Regions from separate parts of the Desulfitobacterium hafniense DCB-2 genome, predicted to be linked through region 1. Evidence: predicted binding sites of a transcription regulator. Region 1 holds the regulator's gene; the other holds the start of a gene.
What was found. The regulator HrcA, encoded in region 1, represses chaperone genes, less so after heat shock. The targets are predictions, from matches to a motif close to TGTTAGCACTCNNNNNNNNNGAGTGCTAACA.

Region 1 (7,339 bases):
TCTGCTACCTGATTGAGCTCCACGTTCTCCTGGGCTACTTTTACGGCAACGGAGTCCAAATCGATGGCCTCCACCTGAGCGCCTAATTTTGCTGCTGCGATAGCCAGAATCCCTGAGCCTGTTCCCAGATCAAAGATCCGCATATCCGGCTTCACCGTCTCCTCCAGGGTCTCCAAACACAAGGAGGTGGTGGCATGAGTTCCCGTACCAAAAGCCATCCCAGGATCCAGCTCCAGGATAATGTCCTCAGGCAGAGGGGTTACTTCTTCCCAAGAGGGTTTGATCAAAAAATGCCGGCCAATGCGCACGGGCTTAAAATAAGCTTTCCAAGAGGTAGCCCAATCTTCTTCCTGCACAGTCAGGCCTTTCACCTGGAGAACCCACTCCGGAAAGCGCTGAAGCAATTCCTTCAGCCCTTCGTCAAGCTGACGGAGCTTAGGCTGGAGTTCGTGATCTTCACAGATATATCCTTTGACCACAGAAGTTCCGGTCAAGGCAATCTCGCCAAAATCATGGTAATCCCAATTCCCGGATTCCACATAACTTTGGAGAAGCTCCGGATCTTCCACACTCACCCCTGGGCAGCCCAGTTGATAAAAAAGATCGGCAACAGCTTCCTCTCCTACCGATGAAACAGTTACCGCAATTTCACGCCAATTCATGCTTCAGTGCTCCTTTTTGAATCAGGGGGACAGGTCCCATTTTTCAGTTTTCAGGACGACTATGAATCAAGGGACCTGTCCCTTTGATTCCCCCTGATTCGCCCTACAGATCTATAGCGTCCCGGATATTTTCTTTGACCTTCTCGAAGAAGGATTTTTTGCCCATCTGCTGCTGATCGCTGGTGACTTCCCCGAACTCACGCAGCAGCTCCTTTTGGCGGTCGGTGAGTTTAGTCGGAGTGGCCACAACTACTCTCACATGCTGATCCCCTCTCCCGTTGCCGCGGCGGTAAGGAATACCATGACCCCTCAGCCGGAACACCGTAGCAGTCTGGGTGCCTTCGGGTATCTTCATTTTGACTTTGCCATCCAAGGTGGGAACATCGAGCTCCGACCCGAGGGCGGCCTGTACAAAGGTTATGGGAATCTCGCAATAGACGTCGTTCCCTTCTCTTTCAAAGAATTTATGGGCTTTCACATTGAGGACCACATAAAGGTCTCCTGATGGGCCTCCCCGCAGCCCTGCTTCCCCATTGCCGCTGAAACGAAGGTTAAGGCCATCCTCCGACCCTGGGGGGACAGTGACTTTAATGGTTTTGACCTTCCGTGTGGTTCCCTTGCCACTGCATTCCTTACATGGAGAAGATATAAATTGACCTGAGCCATTGCAGGCAGGGCAAGTTCTTGCTGTTTGAATCGCGCCAAAAGGAGTCCGTTGGGTAGCTTTAACCTGCCCTGTTCCGTGACATTGGGAACAGGTGGTAGGATGGGTGCCGGGGGCTGAACCGGAGCCATGGCATTCCGTGCAGGTTTCTTGACGGGGAACCTGAATCTCTTTCTCGGTACCAAAGGCAGCCTCTTCAAAAGTAATGGTTAAGTCATAGCGAAGGTCATTCCCCCGGGTAGGACCCTGCCGCCGCTGACCACCGCCACCGCCGCCGCCGAAAAACATATCGAAGATATCCCCAAAGCCGCCGAAATCTCCGCCGAACCCGCCAAAACCTTGTTGGTTGGGATCGAAGGCGGAATGGCCCATTTGATCGTAGCGGGCACGTTTTTCAGTATCGCTTAAAACATCATAGGCTTCAGTTGCCTCTTTGAATTTTTCTTCCGCGTCTTTATCTCCCGGGTTCACATCAGGATGATATTGGCGGGCCAGTTTTCGATAGGCCTTTTTGATTTCTTGTTCGTCTGCGCTTTTAGAGACACCAAGTACTTCATAATAATCCCGTTTCATGTTATTCCTCCATCACTCCTGATTCTCCCTCCTGAAGCCTTATCAGCCTTCAGCACATGATGATTGGGCACAGGGGAAAACCCCTGTACCCAATTCTTTCCTTCACTCTGATTATTTTTGATCCTTATCTACTTCAGTATATTCGGCATCCACCACATTGTCATCCCCTTGAGCGCCGCCCGCTCCGGGGTCTGCTCCCATGTCCGGTCCCGGTGCTGCTCCGCCGGTTTGCTGATACATCTTCTCGATGATGGGATAGAGGACCTTGGTTACCCCTTCGGTCTTTTCTTTGATCAGCTCGATATTTTCCCCGGCGGCTGCGGTCTTTAATTCTTCAAGAGCTTTCTTGATGGGCTCTGCTTCATTGTCAGGGATCTTGCCTTCAAAATCCTTCAGGGTCTTTTCGGTTTGGTAGACCATAGAGTCTGCTTGGTTCTTAGCGTCAATCAATTCTTTGCGCTTTTTATCTTCATCGGCATGAGCTTCGGCATCTTTTTTCATCTTCTCGATTTCTTCCTGGCTTAAGCCTGTGGAAGCGGTAATGGTGACCTTTTGTTCATTACCTGTAGCCATATCCTTAGCGGAAACATGGACGATACCATTGGCATCAATATCGAACTTCACTTCGATTTGAGGGATGCCACGAGGAGCGGGGGGGATTCCGGAAAGTTGGAACCGGCCTAAGGTTTTGTTATAGGCCGCCATTTCACGCTCTCCTTGGAGGACGTGGATATCCACAGAAGTTTGGCTGTCCGCCGCAGTAGAGAAAACCTGGCTCTTCGTGGTAGGAACGGTGGTATTGCGATCGATAATCCGGGTAAAGACACCACCCAGGGTTTCAATACCCAAGGACAGGGGAGTAACGTCCACGAGAATAATATCCTTCACTTCCCCGGCCAGAACTCCGCCTTGAATGGCAGCACCCAAGGCTACCACTTCATCCGGATTGACACCTTTATGGGGCTCCTTGCCGCTCAGCTTTTTGATAGCTTCCTGTACGGCAGGAATCCGGGTGGATCCGCCTACGAGAATGACTTGATTCACTTCGTTCCAAGAGAGTTTGGCATCGGCTAAAGCCTGACGGGTAGGTCCAAGGGTAGCCTCGACCAGATCCGCGGTCAATTCCTCAAATTTAGCCCGTGTAATATTCATATCCAAGTGAGCCGGTCCCTCGCCAGTCATGGTGATAAAGGGCAGGTTCACATTGGTGGTGCTCACTCCGGAAAGCTCCACTTTGGCTTTCTCGGCTGCTTCTTTCAAGCGTTGGAGGGCAACACGGTCTTTGGCCAAATCCACACCTTGATCTTTTTTAAACTCAGCTACCATATAGTCAATCAGGCGTTGGTCAAAGTCGTCCCCACCCAGTTTATTGTTGCCGCTGGTGGCTTTAACCTCAACCATACCCTGGGAAAGCTCCAGCAGGGATACGTCGAAGGTTCCTCCCCCTAAGTCAAAGACCAGAACGGTTTGATCCTCTTGCTTGTCTAAACCATAGGCCAAAGCCGCCGCTGTAGGCTCGTTGATAATCCGCTTAACATCCAGACCGGCGATGGTTCCCGCATCTTTGGTAGCCTGCCGCTGGGCATCGGTGAAATAAGCCGGTACGGTAATGACGGCCTCTGTGACCGTCTGTCCCAGATAAGCTTCGGCATCTGCTTTCAGCTTTTGCAGAATCATTGCGGAAATCTCCTGGGGAGAATAGCTCTTATCGTCAATTTTCACTTTGTAATCTGTTCCCATATGTCTCTTAATGGAGATGACGGTCTTATCCGGATTAGAAACCGCCTGACGCTTAGCCACTTGACCGGCCAAGCGTTCTCCGGTCTTGGAAAAACCAACTACAGAAGGAGTCGTCCGATTCCCTTCCGCATTGGTGATAACGACAGCCTCGCCGCCTTCCATAACTGCCACACAAGAGTTGGTGGTTCCTAAGTCAATGCCAATCACTTTACCCATGTTCACTATTTCCTCCTTATCGCACCTAGCGGGACACTTTGACCATGCTAGGACGTATTACTTTTTCTTTAAGATAATAACCTTTTTGAAGCTCCTCCACCACGGTGCTCTCCGGATAGTCTTCTGAATCCACCTGAAGGACGGCTTCATGTAGGTTGGGATCGAAAGGCTGCCCCACGGCTTCAATCGCCGCCAATCCTTCCTTGGCAAGAATGCCTTGCAGTTGTTTGAAAATCATCTCTACTCCTTGGGAAAAGGACTTCATATCTTGAGTGGTCTTGGAAGCTTCCACTGCCCGTTCAAAATTGTCCAATACAGGCAGCAACCCTTCTACAACACGCTCTGAGGCATATTTGGCGAAATCCTCCTTCTCCTTTTGGGTCCGTTTGCGATAGTTGTCAAACTCAGCCTGCAAGCGCTGGAGATGAGTATAGTATTCCTCTGCCTGGTTCTTGGTCTGGTCAAGTTCTGCCTGAAGAGTGAGTATTTTTTCTTCTAAAGAAACATCCTGCTCCGGAGAAGATTCATTCCCCACTTCTTCCTCTTGGACAGCTTCGCTAAGGATTTCTTCAACAGTATCGGTCAAATTTTCCTTTGACTCTTGAGTATTTTTAGTTTCCCATTCGGTCTGACCCGATGGGGGGGTTTTCCCGCCCCAGTTCACCATTATTGAAACCACCTCTCCTAATTCCTTCGTCGCACAGTAAGCAGCTCTGTGAGCGTTCTTGTCATGTAATCCACCATGGCCATAGCCTTCCCATAATCCATACGGGTAGGTCCAATCAAGCCGATCGTTCCCAAAGGCTCTCCATCAATCCAATAGGTCCCGGTAATAATACTGCAGTCCCGAAGTTCCTTCAGTTTATTTTCCCCACCGATAGTCACTGCCAAACCTTCTTTCTGAGGATGCAATACTTTGATGATTTGGGCTCCCTCTTCGAAAATCTGGAAGAGGTTTCTGATCTTTTCTACATCCCGGAATTCAGGTTGGTTCAACATGTTCAGAGTTCCACCCAGGTAGACTTTACTGGACTCTTCAGGGCTATTGCTCAGAACGGCGGAAAGAAGCTCTAAGGCATTGTCAATCAGGAAGCGTTGACGAGTCAGTTCGCTGTATATCTCATGAAGCATATCCCGTTTCACTTCTTCCATAGAATGCCCACGCATCTTATGGTTAAATACGTTGGCAATTCTCTGAAGCTCCTCGGCTGTTACATTTTCCCCAATCTCGACAATCTGATTCTCCACCACGCCATTTTCCTTGACGACCACCATGATGGCTTTGCCGGGTTCATAAGGCAGGAAGTGCATCTGATTAAAGGCGCTCTTTCCCTTGTCCGGCCCGATGACGATACTGGTCAAATGGGTGAGTTCAGAAAGGAGCTTGCTGGAATGGGCAATGACCGTCTGAATCTCCGCAATTCTTTTCGTGGTCTCTTTTTCAATAACATCCTTGACATCATCGGCAATACTGGATTTCTCCAGGAGACAGTCCACATAATACCGATAACCCGCATCCGAGGGAATGCGGCCTGCTGAAGTATGGGGCTGCTCAATAAGACCCAACTCTTCCATATCGGACATTTCGTTACGAATGGTGGCCGGCGAGATGCCTAAATCAAATTTCCGGGCGATGGTTCGTGAACCGACAGGCTCAGCAGTACTGATATAATCCTGTACGATAGCCCGCAGGATCTTCTTTTTTCGCTCGTCCATCTGCATACACATAACCGCCTTTCCACCCTCGTTTTCCTCTTGTTAGCACTCGACCTTAATGAGTGCTAACGATTTATGATATTATAGTACCTCTCACTATTTATATTGTCAAGTAGCAGACAAGGTAAAAAAATGGTTTGGACGGCATTATCTTCTTCAGCTTTTTGGATGGAATTTCACGGGTAAAATTTCGATAGCCGGAGAAATTGAATTTAAATTCAATTTCTCCAGCTATCGGAACAAAAGAGATTGTGCACTTCCCGAGGAATCGGGTTCAGCAAGGTGGGAATCTTCACCCCCCTAATACTCCTTTAATGATCAGCCTGTGAGTCGGGTTGATCATGGGGTGACAGGTAATGAGGGTTATTTCGCTGATATCCTTATTGCTGTTAAGAACGTAGGTTTCCGTGGGGTCAACATATAATTTTTGGGTTACGGTGTAGGTATAGGTAGTCTTCCCATCGGTTACTTCCAGCCGGTCTCCCGGATTGACTTCCTCCAGCCTGTTGAATTGCCGGCCATAAGTATGGCTTCGATGACCGGCTATGGCGTAATTGCCCGGCTCACCCATGTTCCCGGTGTTCTCCATATGAGCTACCGATAGATCCAGGTTTGCTTCGGTTACACCTTTGAGGATGGGCAGCTCAAGGCCGATCTTCTCGATCTTGAGCATTCCTTCCATCGTGTCGTGTATATAATCTTGTCTGTCTTTTTCTTCCGGAGTGATGAACTCTTCCGGCAAATCACCCGGCGACTCTTTCGCCGGGCTGCTTTCTTCAGCATCCTGATCAGGGGCCGGGTCAGCGGCTCGTTCTCCTTGATCCACAGCGGCAAGGGCTGCTTGCCATTCGCTGACCAGCTTTTTCTGCAGATAGGTGCTGTGCATTTCCGCTGCCTTGGGATAGGCCAGCAGAGTGAGTCCTGCCACGATGAAGATGATGGAGCTAATTTTCTTCGACATTTTTCTACCTGCCTAAAATTTTGTAGAAAGAGGCAGAGTCTCTGCTCTGCCTCTTAACCGTCTATGCCGTTCTTCTTCTCCCTAAGTAAAGTCCCAGAGCGATGAACAGCATTCCCAAAGTGTAATATCCTGAATTGCCGTTTTCACCGGTCTTCGGCAAGGTCCCTTTGCCGTCCGCCGGGGTTTCTCCTGTACCTTGATTACCCCCTGCTTCCGGTGTCCCTGTCGCCTGTCTATCGGACGGGTCGGTGGGTGTTTTTGCAGGATGTTGTGGTTCTACCGGTTTTTGGGTATCTATCGGCTTTTCAGGAATTTCCGGCGTTTCTGTTCCCGGGGTAGCTGGTGTTTGCCCAGGCACTGCCGGTTTTGTGTTATCCTCGGTCGGTGTTGGTGTAATGTCTCCGCCGCCACTTCCACCGCCACTGCTGCCACCGTCGCCGTCTCCACCAGAATCAAGAGGCTGCATGACGAAATCATGTTTGACTACATCAAAGTCAACAGAAATCGTGGGGCTGGTATAAGTGTTATAACCGGTCTTGGTGCCTTTGATATAATAATCTGCTTCTGAGAAGACCATCCAGGCGTAGTTTCCATGATCTTTTACACTTGGATGCTCATTAAATACGGTTGTGGAGGCACTCCGCTGAGGATTTTCATTGTCGTTGGGCGCAAAGCCCGGCAGTATAGGCAGAATTACCTTGGTATGAGGTGTTCTTCCCTCAGCTTTATTTCTGGGAGTATCTGCATAAAATAATTCTACATACACATCTCCCAATATCTTACCGGTCTCACTGTCCGTAATTGTAC
Region 2 (7,339 bases), 2.2 Mb from region 1:
TTTTTAAGCAATATGAATACCCCTCAGGAGTGCCTGGAGCTGCGGCAACACAATAGTCATAGTATTTAATGCTGTAAAAAAGAACATTTTTTATTATTTTTAATGGAAAAAATGTTATTTATCTGGAATATATTAAGAAATATTAATAAGGATTAAGAAATATTATTGCTTTGAACTCTTTTGGCAATCTCCAAAATGGTGTATACTACAAGTAGTTACATTCATTCTGCTATAATTATTTTGAAACATGGAATAATCAGCAAATAGAATATGTTTATGTGCTCCGAAACTGGAAACCTAAAGTTAGCTATGGTTTACCAGTCGTGCATTCTGCACCGGGTATTATTGGAAACAGTAATGCCTCCCATTTGGAAAGGAGTCTGTAGGGTATGCGGGAGCTCCGCGGTTTTACAGACCGTGGGGCTTATTTATTTTGTGGAATAATGAACGTGAAGGTGAGGGGAATCTATGCAAGATCAATATCGGCGCCAGATCGAATACCTGAGGATTTCCATTACAGATCGCTGCAATTTACGATGTAAATATTGCATGCCCGCTGAAGGAGTTCAATGGATTCCTCATGAGCGCATCTTAACCTATGAGGAAATATTGCGTGTCATGCGCATTAGCACCACATTGGGCTTTAGACGGTTCCGCATCACCGGCGGGGAACCCTTAATCAGGTCCGGAGTCCTGGAATTTTTGCAGAATGCCTCGCAAATTCCAGGAGTGGAAGATTTGATGCTGACCACCAATGGGATACTTCTTGCGGACATGGCGGAAGATCTGAAAAAGGCGGGAGTCAATCGGGTCAATATAAGCCTGGATACTTTCAATGAAGATAGGTTCCGGGAACTTACCCGTGGTGGGGATATTAAGAAAGTCTTTCAGGGAATACACCGCTCTCTCGAAGTAGGGCTGCATCCGGTTAAACTCAATGTGGTGGTGGTTCGTGATTTCAATAGCCATGAGCTACCCCGTTTTATGGAATTAGCTCGTGACTATCCGCTTCATGTTCGCTTTATCGAATTGATGCCTATCGGGATCAGCTCGGATAAACGCAGTGATTTCGTATCTATCGATGAGATGAAAGCAATACTGGGCTTAGAGGGCCTGAAAGCCACTCACGATATTCAAGGAGGCGGTCCTGCAGAATATATCACTTCAGAGGGTTTTAAGGGCAGTGTGGGCTTTATCAGCGCTATCAGCAAGCATTTTTGCAGCACTTGCAATCGAATTCGCCTGACTCCCGACGGGAAGCTGCGCCTGTGCTTACACAGTTCCAAAGAAGTGGATTTTCGTGAAGTGCTTCGCTCCAACAAGAGTGATAATGAAGTCAGGGATGTTTTTGCCCAGGCGATTTGGAATAAGCCGGCTGAACATCATATGAATGATCAGGCCTGGCAGGATCAACGGATTATGTCCCAGATTGGAGGATAATGATGGAACTGACACATTTTGATGAAGAAGGCCGGGCACGTATGGTGGATGTCTCGGCTAAGGCGGAGACGACCCGGGTGGCTACGGCCCGGGGTAAGGTGGAAATGCAGGCGGAGACTTTGGAGAGGATTCGCTCAGGACAGATTGCCAAAGGGGATGTGCTGGCGGTGGCCCAGGTCGCGGGAATCATGGCAGCCAAACAAACTTCAAATGTGATTCCCATGTGTCATCCTCTGGCTATTACCGGAGCAAAACTGAATTTCGAAATTGTTCCTCCCGGAACCATAGAAATCGAAGGAATTGTCAAAGTCACGGGTAAAACCGGGGTTGAGATGGAAGCGCTTACGGCTGTCAGTGTTGCTGCCTTAACTATTTATGATATGTGCAAGGCTATCGACAAGACCATGGTTATCAGTGATATCCGGCTTATGGAGAAAACCGGCGGCAAGAGCGGGCATTTTATTCGCGAAGATCACTTAAAGAGCACAACTTAATAGATAAATTCGAATGATTTAAAACAAATTAGGAGGAACGATGATGGCGAAGATTATCGCAGTTTGTACAAGTGAGAAAAAAGGGATGCGGAAAAAAAATGTAGGGGAGGGAGTACTGAAGGTTAATTTTGGTATCGAAGGAGATGCTCATGGCGGGGATTGGCATCGTCAGGTAAGCTTGCTGGCGATGGAAAGCATCAAGAAGATGCAGGATATGGGGCTTGATGTGGGACCGGGAGATTTTGCCGAGAATTTAACCACCGAAGGAATCGATCTGGTGAGCCTGCCCCTGGGCACAAAATTAAAGATTGGTGAAACCGGCGTGGGCGAAGTGACACAAATCGGTAAAGAATGTCACACCCGATGTGCTATTTATTATCAAGCGGGGGACTGTGTTATGCCCAAGGAAGGGATCTTCATCCGTGTTCTGGAAGGCGGCCCTATTAATGTGGGAGATAGTGTTGAGGTGATGGAGTAATGCTGAGGGTTGGGGTTATAACCGCCAGTGATAAAGGATCTCAGGGGCAAAGAGAGGATCTTTCCGGTGCTGTTCTCAAGGAACTGGTGAAAGAGATCGACGGCGAGGTCGTTCTCTATACTATTCTTCCGGATGATCAGGAGCTTTTGGCCCAAACGATGAAAAAGTGGGCCGATGAAGAGGGCTTAGACCTTATTCTGACCACAGGTGGCACGGGTTTCTCCTTGCGTGATGTTACCCCGGAGGCGACGACTGCTATTGCGGATCGTATGGTCCCCGGGATTGCTGAAGTAATGCGTTATGAAAGCTACAAAATTACTCCGAAGGCTATGTTGAGCCGGGCAGTGGCGGCCTTGCGCAAGCAGACTTTAATCATCAATATGCCGGGTTCGCCTAAGGCCTGTAAGGAATGTTGGGCAGCCCTTGTCCCTGCTTTGCCCCATGGAATTCAGATCCTCAAAGGGGAGGCCAGCGAGTGTGCTGTGCCTGTTCACCAATAGGCATCTTCAGCGTGTTTTTGAGGTTTTTTAGGTTCAATTCAATATAAAAATTTTTTTGCTTGTCACTCCTGTCCTTTTCCTGCGTACTCTATAGTAAGGGAAAGTGGAAATGGGGTGACATTGTTTTGAAGGCGATTGCTTTTATTGATTATGAAAATATATGGACTGGACTCTTTGAACAAGGTTATGAATTAACTCCGGAAATCCTTATGGAATCCATTCAACTGTATGCTAAACAAAATGACTATGTTCTATCCGCTATTTATCTCTATGCTAATTTCGATCGGGAAGAATTCTGGCGTGCCCAGACTTCCTTTGAGAAGATTCATGTATATACACGCCATGTGTACGGAAAAAACAATTTTGCCAGTACGGGATTAAGGCGAAATGCGGCGGATGTGGAGCTCATATTGGAAGCGCAGGAGATCTTGCTCACTCGTACCGCAACCTTTGATGTGTTTCTTCTGTTGACTGGGGATGGGGATTTTTTGCCTTTACTTCGAAAAGTAAGGGCCTGGGGAAAAGATGTTAAAGTTATCGGCGTGAAGGGAAGCATGCACCACGAACTTCAAGCCTTTAGTGATTCCGGAGATTTTTTCGGCGAGTTTCTCCCTCAGGAGCGACCGCAGGAATATGAGCCTGAAAAGGATCTTGAACAAGCAATCTCAATCATAGCTCAGCTTCAGCTAAGCATGACGTATATTGCTTCCACCAAAGCGAGGCTCACCCTGTCGGATCATCTGGGAGTTACCATATCCCAAGTGAAAGAGCTTATTCGCTACGCATTAAGAGAGGGGATTCTTCTTGAACAAGAATATGCCGATTCCAGTTTAAAGATCGGTAAAACCAAGGTCTATCTTTTGAACCTTGACCATTCTATGGTTCAAGTTGTTCTGGGGTCCGCAATCGAAGAGATTCGCAAACGCTATGAGAAATTAAGAACTCATTGATGGTTTGCCGTGTAAAATTGAGCAGGCACGGCATAGGGTAATAAAAGAATGAGAAGAAGGGGTATCTGGCCGGGAGGGCTGGATATCCCTTCTTCTAAGGCGCCGTGATGATTTTTTGTCCAAAGGATGAATAAACCCCCCGGGGACTGGTCAATATATTGCTTAGTGAATGCAAGTCGAAGCTATGAGATTCTGTCAATTTAAGAGTGATGCAATAAGGGGAAGATATAAGGAGAAAATAGAAGGTTTTCGCTTGTAAATCTCTTAAAAATGCAAATGACAGGATTTGATTTCTTCATCCACCTTGCATATTATTATAGTATGATGTTAGCACTCAATAGGAATGAGTGCTAACAATATCAAAATAATATTTGAGTTCTTAAGGAGGGACTTTCTTCAATGAACATTAAGCCTCTAGGTGATCGGGTAGTCATTAAAGCACTCCCCATGGAAGAAAAGACAAAAAGCGGAATCATCATGCCGGATACGGCTAAAGAAAAGCCTCAAGAAGGTGAAGTCGTTGCAGTAGGACCTGGAAAAATGGAAAAAGGAGAGCGCATCGTCCTGGATGTTAAAGTGGGTGACCGCGTGATTTATTCCAAATATGCCGGTACTGAAGTAAAGTATGATGGTCAAGAGTATCTTATTCTTAAGGAAACTGACATTTTAGCGGTTATTGGCTAAGATAATACTCTTTGCTTTATTCACTTAATGAACTTGACATTGTACAGTGTTTTTTACTTATTGACCCTTGAATTTTGATTTTTAAGGAGGAACTTACAGGTGGCAAAACAAATCGTTTTCAATGAAGAAGCTCGCCGCGCATTAGAGCGTGGTGTTAATGCCCTGGCTGAGTCTGTCCGGGTAACTCTTGGACCTAAAGGCCGTAATGTGGTTTTGGACAAAAAATTCGGCGCTCCTTTGATTACCAATGATGGTGTGACTATCGCCCGGGAAATTGAGCTGGAAGATCCATTCGAGAATATGGGGGCCCAACTTGTCAAGGAGGTTGCAACCAAAACCAATGATGTAGCAGGGGATGGAACCACCACTGCAACTGTATTGGCCCAAGCGATTATCCGTGAAGGCTTAAAGAATGTAGCTGCCGGTGCTAATCCTATGGGCATCAAGCGAGGCATTGAGAAGGCTGTTGAATCTGTTGTCGAGGATATTAAAACCAATGCAAAGCCCATTGAAAGCAAGGAATCCATCGCTCAAGTAGCTTCTATCTCCGCCGGCGATGACAACATCGGCGTTCTGATTTCTGATGCTATGGAAAAGGTCGGCAAAGACGGCGTAATCACCGTAGAAGAAGCTAAAGGAATGACCACCGAGCTCAAAGTTGTCGAAGGTATGCAATTTGACCGGGGCTATCTCTCTGCATATATGATCACCGATACTGATAAGATGGAAGCTATTTTAAATGATCCTTACATCTTAATTACCGATAAAAAGATTGGCGCTATCGCCGACATTCTCCCTGTTCTTGAGAAAGTCGTTCAAGCCGGCCGTCAACTTCTGATTATTGCCGAAGATATCGAAGGGGAAGCTTTGGCTACCCTCATTCTCAACAAACTCCGCGGAACCTTTACCTGCGTTGCTGTAAAAGCTCCTGGCTTCGGTGATCGCCGTAAGGCAATGCTGGAAGATATCGCAATCCTCACCGGTGGTACCGTCATTACCGAAGATCTTGGCTTAAAGCTGGAAAACACTACGATTGATATGCTGGGCCGTGCTCGTCAAATTCGCGTAACTAAAGAAGAAACCACCATTGTTGAAGGCTCCGGTTCTCAAGATGATATTAAGAGCCGTGTGGAAGCCATTAAAAAGCAAATCGACGAAACGACTTCTGATTTCGACCGGGAAAAACTTCAAGAGCGTTTGGCTAAATTAGCCGGCGGGGTTGCTGTGATTCAAGTAGGTGCTGCAACAGAAGTTGAAATGAAAGAAAAGAAACTCCGCATTGAAGATGCTTTAGCTGCAACCCGTGCAGCAGTTGAAGAAGGTATCGTAGCCGGTGGTGGCTGCGCGTTAGTGGATGCTGCTAAAGCGCTTGACAGCCTTAAGCTGACCGGAGACGAAAAGACCGGTGTAGCTATTGTATGCCGTGCTTTGGAGGAACCTCTCCGTCAAATTGCCAATAATGCAGGATTTGAAGGCTCCATCGTTGTGGAGAAGGTTCGCAATGGCGGCCGTGGGGTAGGATTCAACGCTCTGACCGAAGCATATGAAGATATGATTGCAGCCGGTATCGTTGACCCCGCTAAAGTGACACGTTCTGCCCTGCAGAATGCAGCTTCCATCGCTGCTATGCTCCTTACTACCGAGTGCTTAGTTTCCGATATCCCATCAAAGGATAATGGTGCGGCTGCTATGGCTGGTATGGGCGGCATGGGTGGAATGGGCGGCATGATGTAAAGCCTTAAACCACAAATAAATGCCTGAAATAAGTGAGACTCGTGTTGCGATGTGGCTATAGCCAATTTTGCTAACACGAGTCTCAATTTTTAGAGGTTTCTTATAAGTTCGCTGAACTTGCAGGAAGCCTCTTTTTTATTATTTTTAGACGTCTTCGGCAGCTTTTAATTCGACCATTCCGAGAACTTTCATCTTGTTATCATGTGACAGCTTGCGGAAATTTGATATAAGAGCCAATTCATCCTCCGTTAATTCAACGGGGGATATTTTTTTGTCACTTATTCCATAGATATCGTCCAGGTTAATCTCTAGGAAATTGCAGATGTTCAGAAGAGTCGAGATGTCGATAGAGTTGGTCCCTTTCTCCCATGATGATATCGTATTATCTCTGACCCCTAGATGGTCGGCTAATTGTTTTTGGGTTATACCTTTTCTTTCGCGATATTTGCGTAGGTTTTCCGCCACCCTCAATTTAATTGCTTCCATTGATAACCACTCCCTTGTGTTGATTATATAGATAACTATGATCTTAATCAAGATGAATATTCATGAAATATGAATAAAAGATATTGACACATCATAATTTATGAAGTAAGGTGGTGTTGTGAGTTCATGAAATATGAAGTTGGAGTGAAATGTGTTTGGAGAAAACCAAGCTTCAAGGATTGCAACTCTTTCCGTCGGCGTGAACGTTAAAGATACCCTTGCCAGTAGTTATTTTAGAGATTATCGATCGGATGGGAGGTGAAATGAATGAGCGGTTGCAGGCTGTATAGAATAAAACCTTTGAAGTGGCTTAAGTCAATCACGTCTTACCGTACTCGAAAGTTGGATAATCTCCCTAAGAGCAAATGGGCTGAGATATTAGTAAGGGGAGGGACCATAAAGCCCTGACTATCCAAAGGGAAAAGGTGGAGGTGGATCACAATGCTTAAGGAAAAAGTCAAATGCAGTGTGCATTTCTATTGAAGGGAAGCCAGGCTAATGAAAATGCCTGAACAAAAAGAAAATGCCCGCAAGTCCTGGCAGATTTAACGGGCAGAAGAAAAATAATTTCTA

Region 2: the regulator HrcA is predicted to act here: its motif matches at 4,188-4,218, upstream of groES (co-chaperone GroES).

Annotation. Positions count from the first base shown of each region.
Region 1 covers NC_011830.1:4,547,461-4,554,799, forward strand. Annotated here, with positions in the region: gene prmA (50S ribosomal protein L11 methyltransferase) at 1-662, opposite strand, end outside; gene dnaJ (molecular chaperone DnaJ) at 766-1,899, opposite strand; gene dnaK (molecular chaperone DnaK) at 2,011-3,855, opposite strand; gene grpE (nucleotide exchange factor GrpE) at 3,881-4,522, opposite strand; gene hrcA (heat-inducible transcriptional repressor HrcA) at 4,540-5,577, opposite strand; gene DHAF_RS21485 (class D sortase) at 5,864-6,532, opposite strand; gene DHAF_RS21490 (Cna B-type domain-containing protein) at 6,594-7,339, opposite strand, start outside.
Region 2 covers NC_011830.1:1,507,996-1,515,334, forward strand. Annotated here, with positions in the region: gene mobA (molybdenum cofactor guanylyltransferase) at 1-69, shown strand, start outside; molybdenum cofactor riboswitch at 270-396, shown strand; gene moaA (GTP 3',8-cyclase MoaA) at 469-1,440, shown strand; gene moaC (cyclic pyranopterin monophosphate synthase MoaC) at 1,443-1,934, shown strand; gene DHAF_RS07025 (MOSC domain-containing protein) at 1,978-2,412, shown strand; gene DHAF_RS07030 (MogA/MoaB family molybdenum cofactor biosynthesis protein) at 2,412-2,912, shown strand; gene DHAF_RS07035 (NYN domain-containing protein) at 3,038-3,862, shown strand; gene groES (co-chaperone GroES) at 4,262-4,546, shown strand; gene groL (chaperonin GroEL) at 4,646-6,280, shown strand; gene DHAF_RS07050 (helix-turn-helix domain-containing protein) at 6,425-6,766, opposite strand.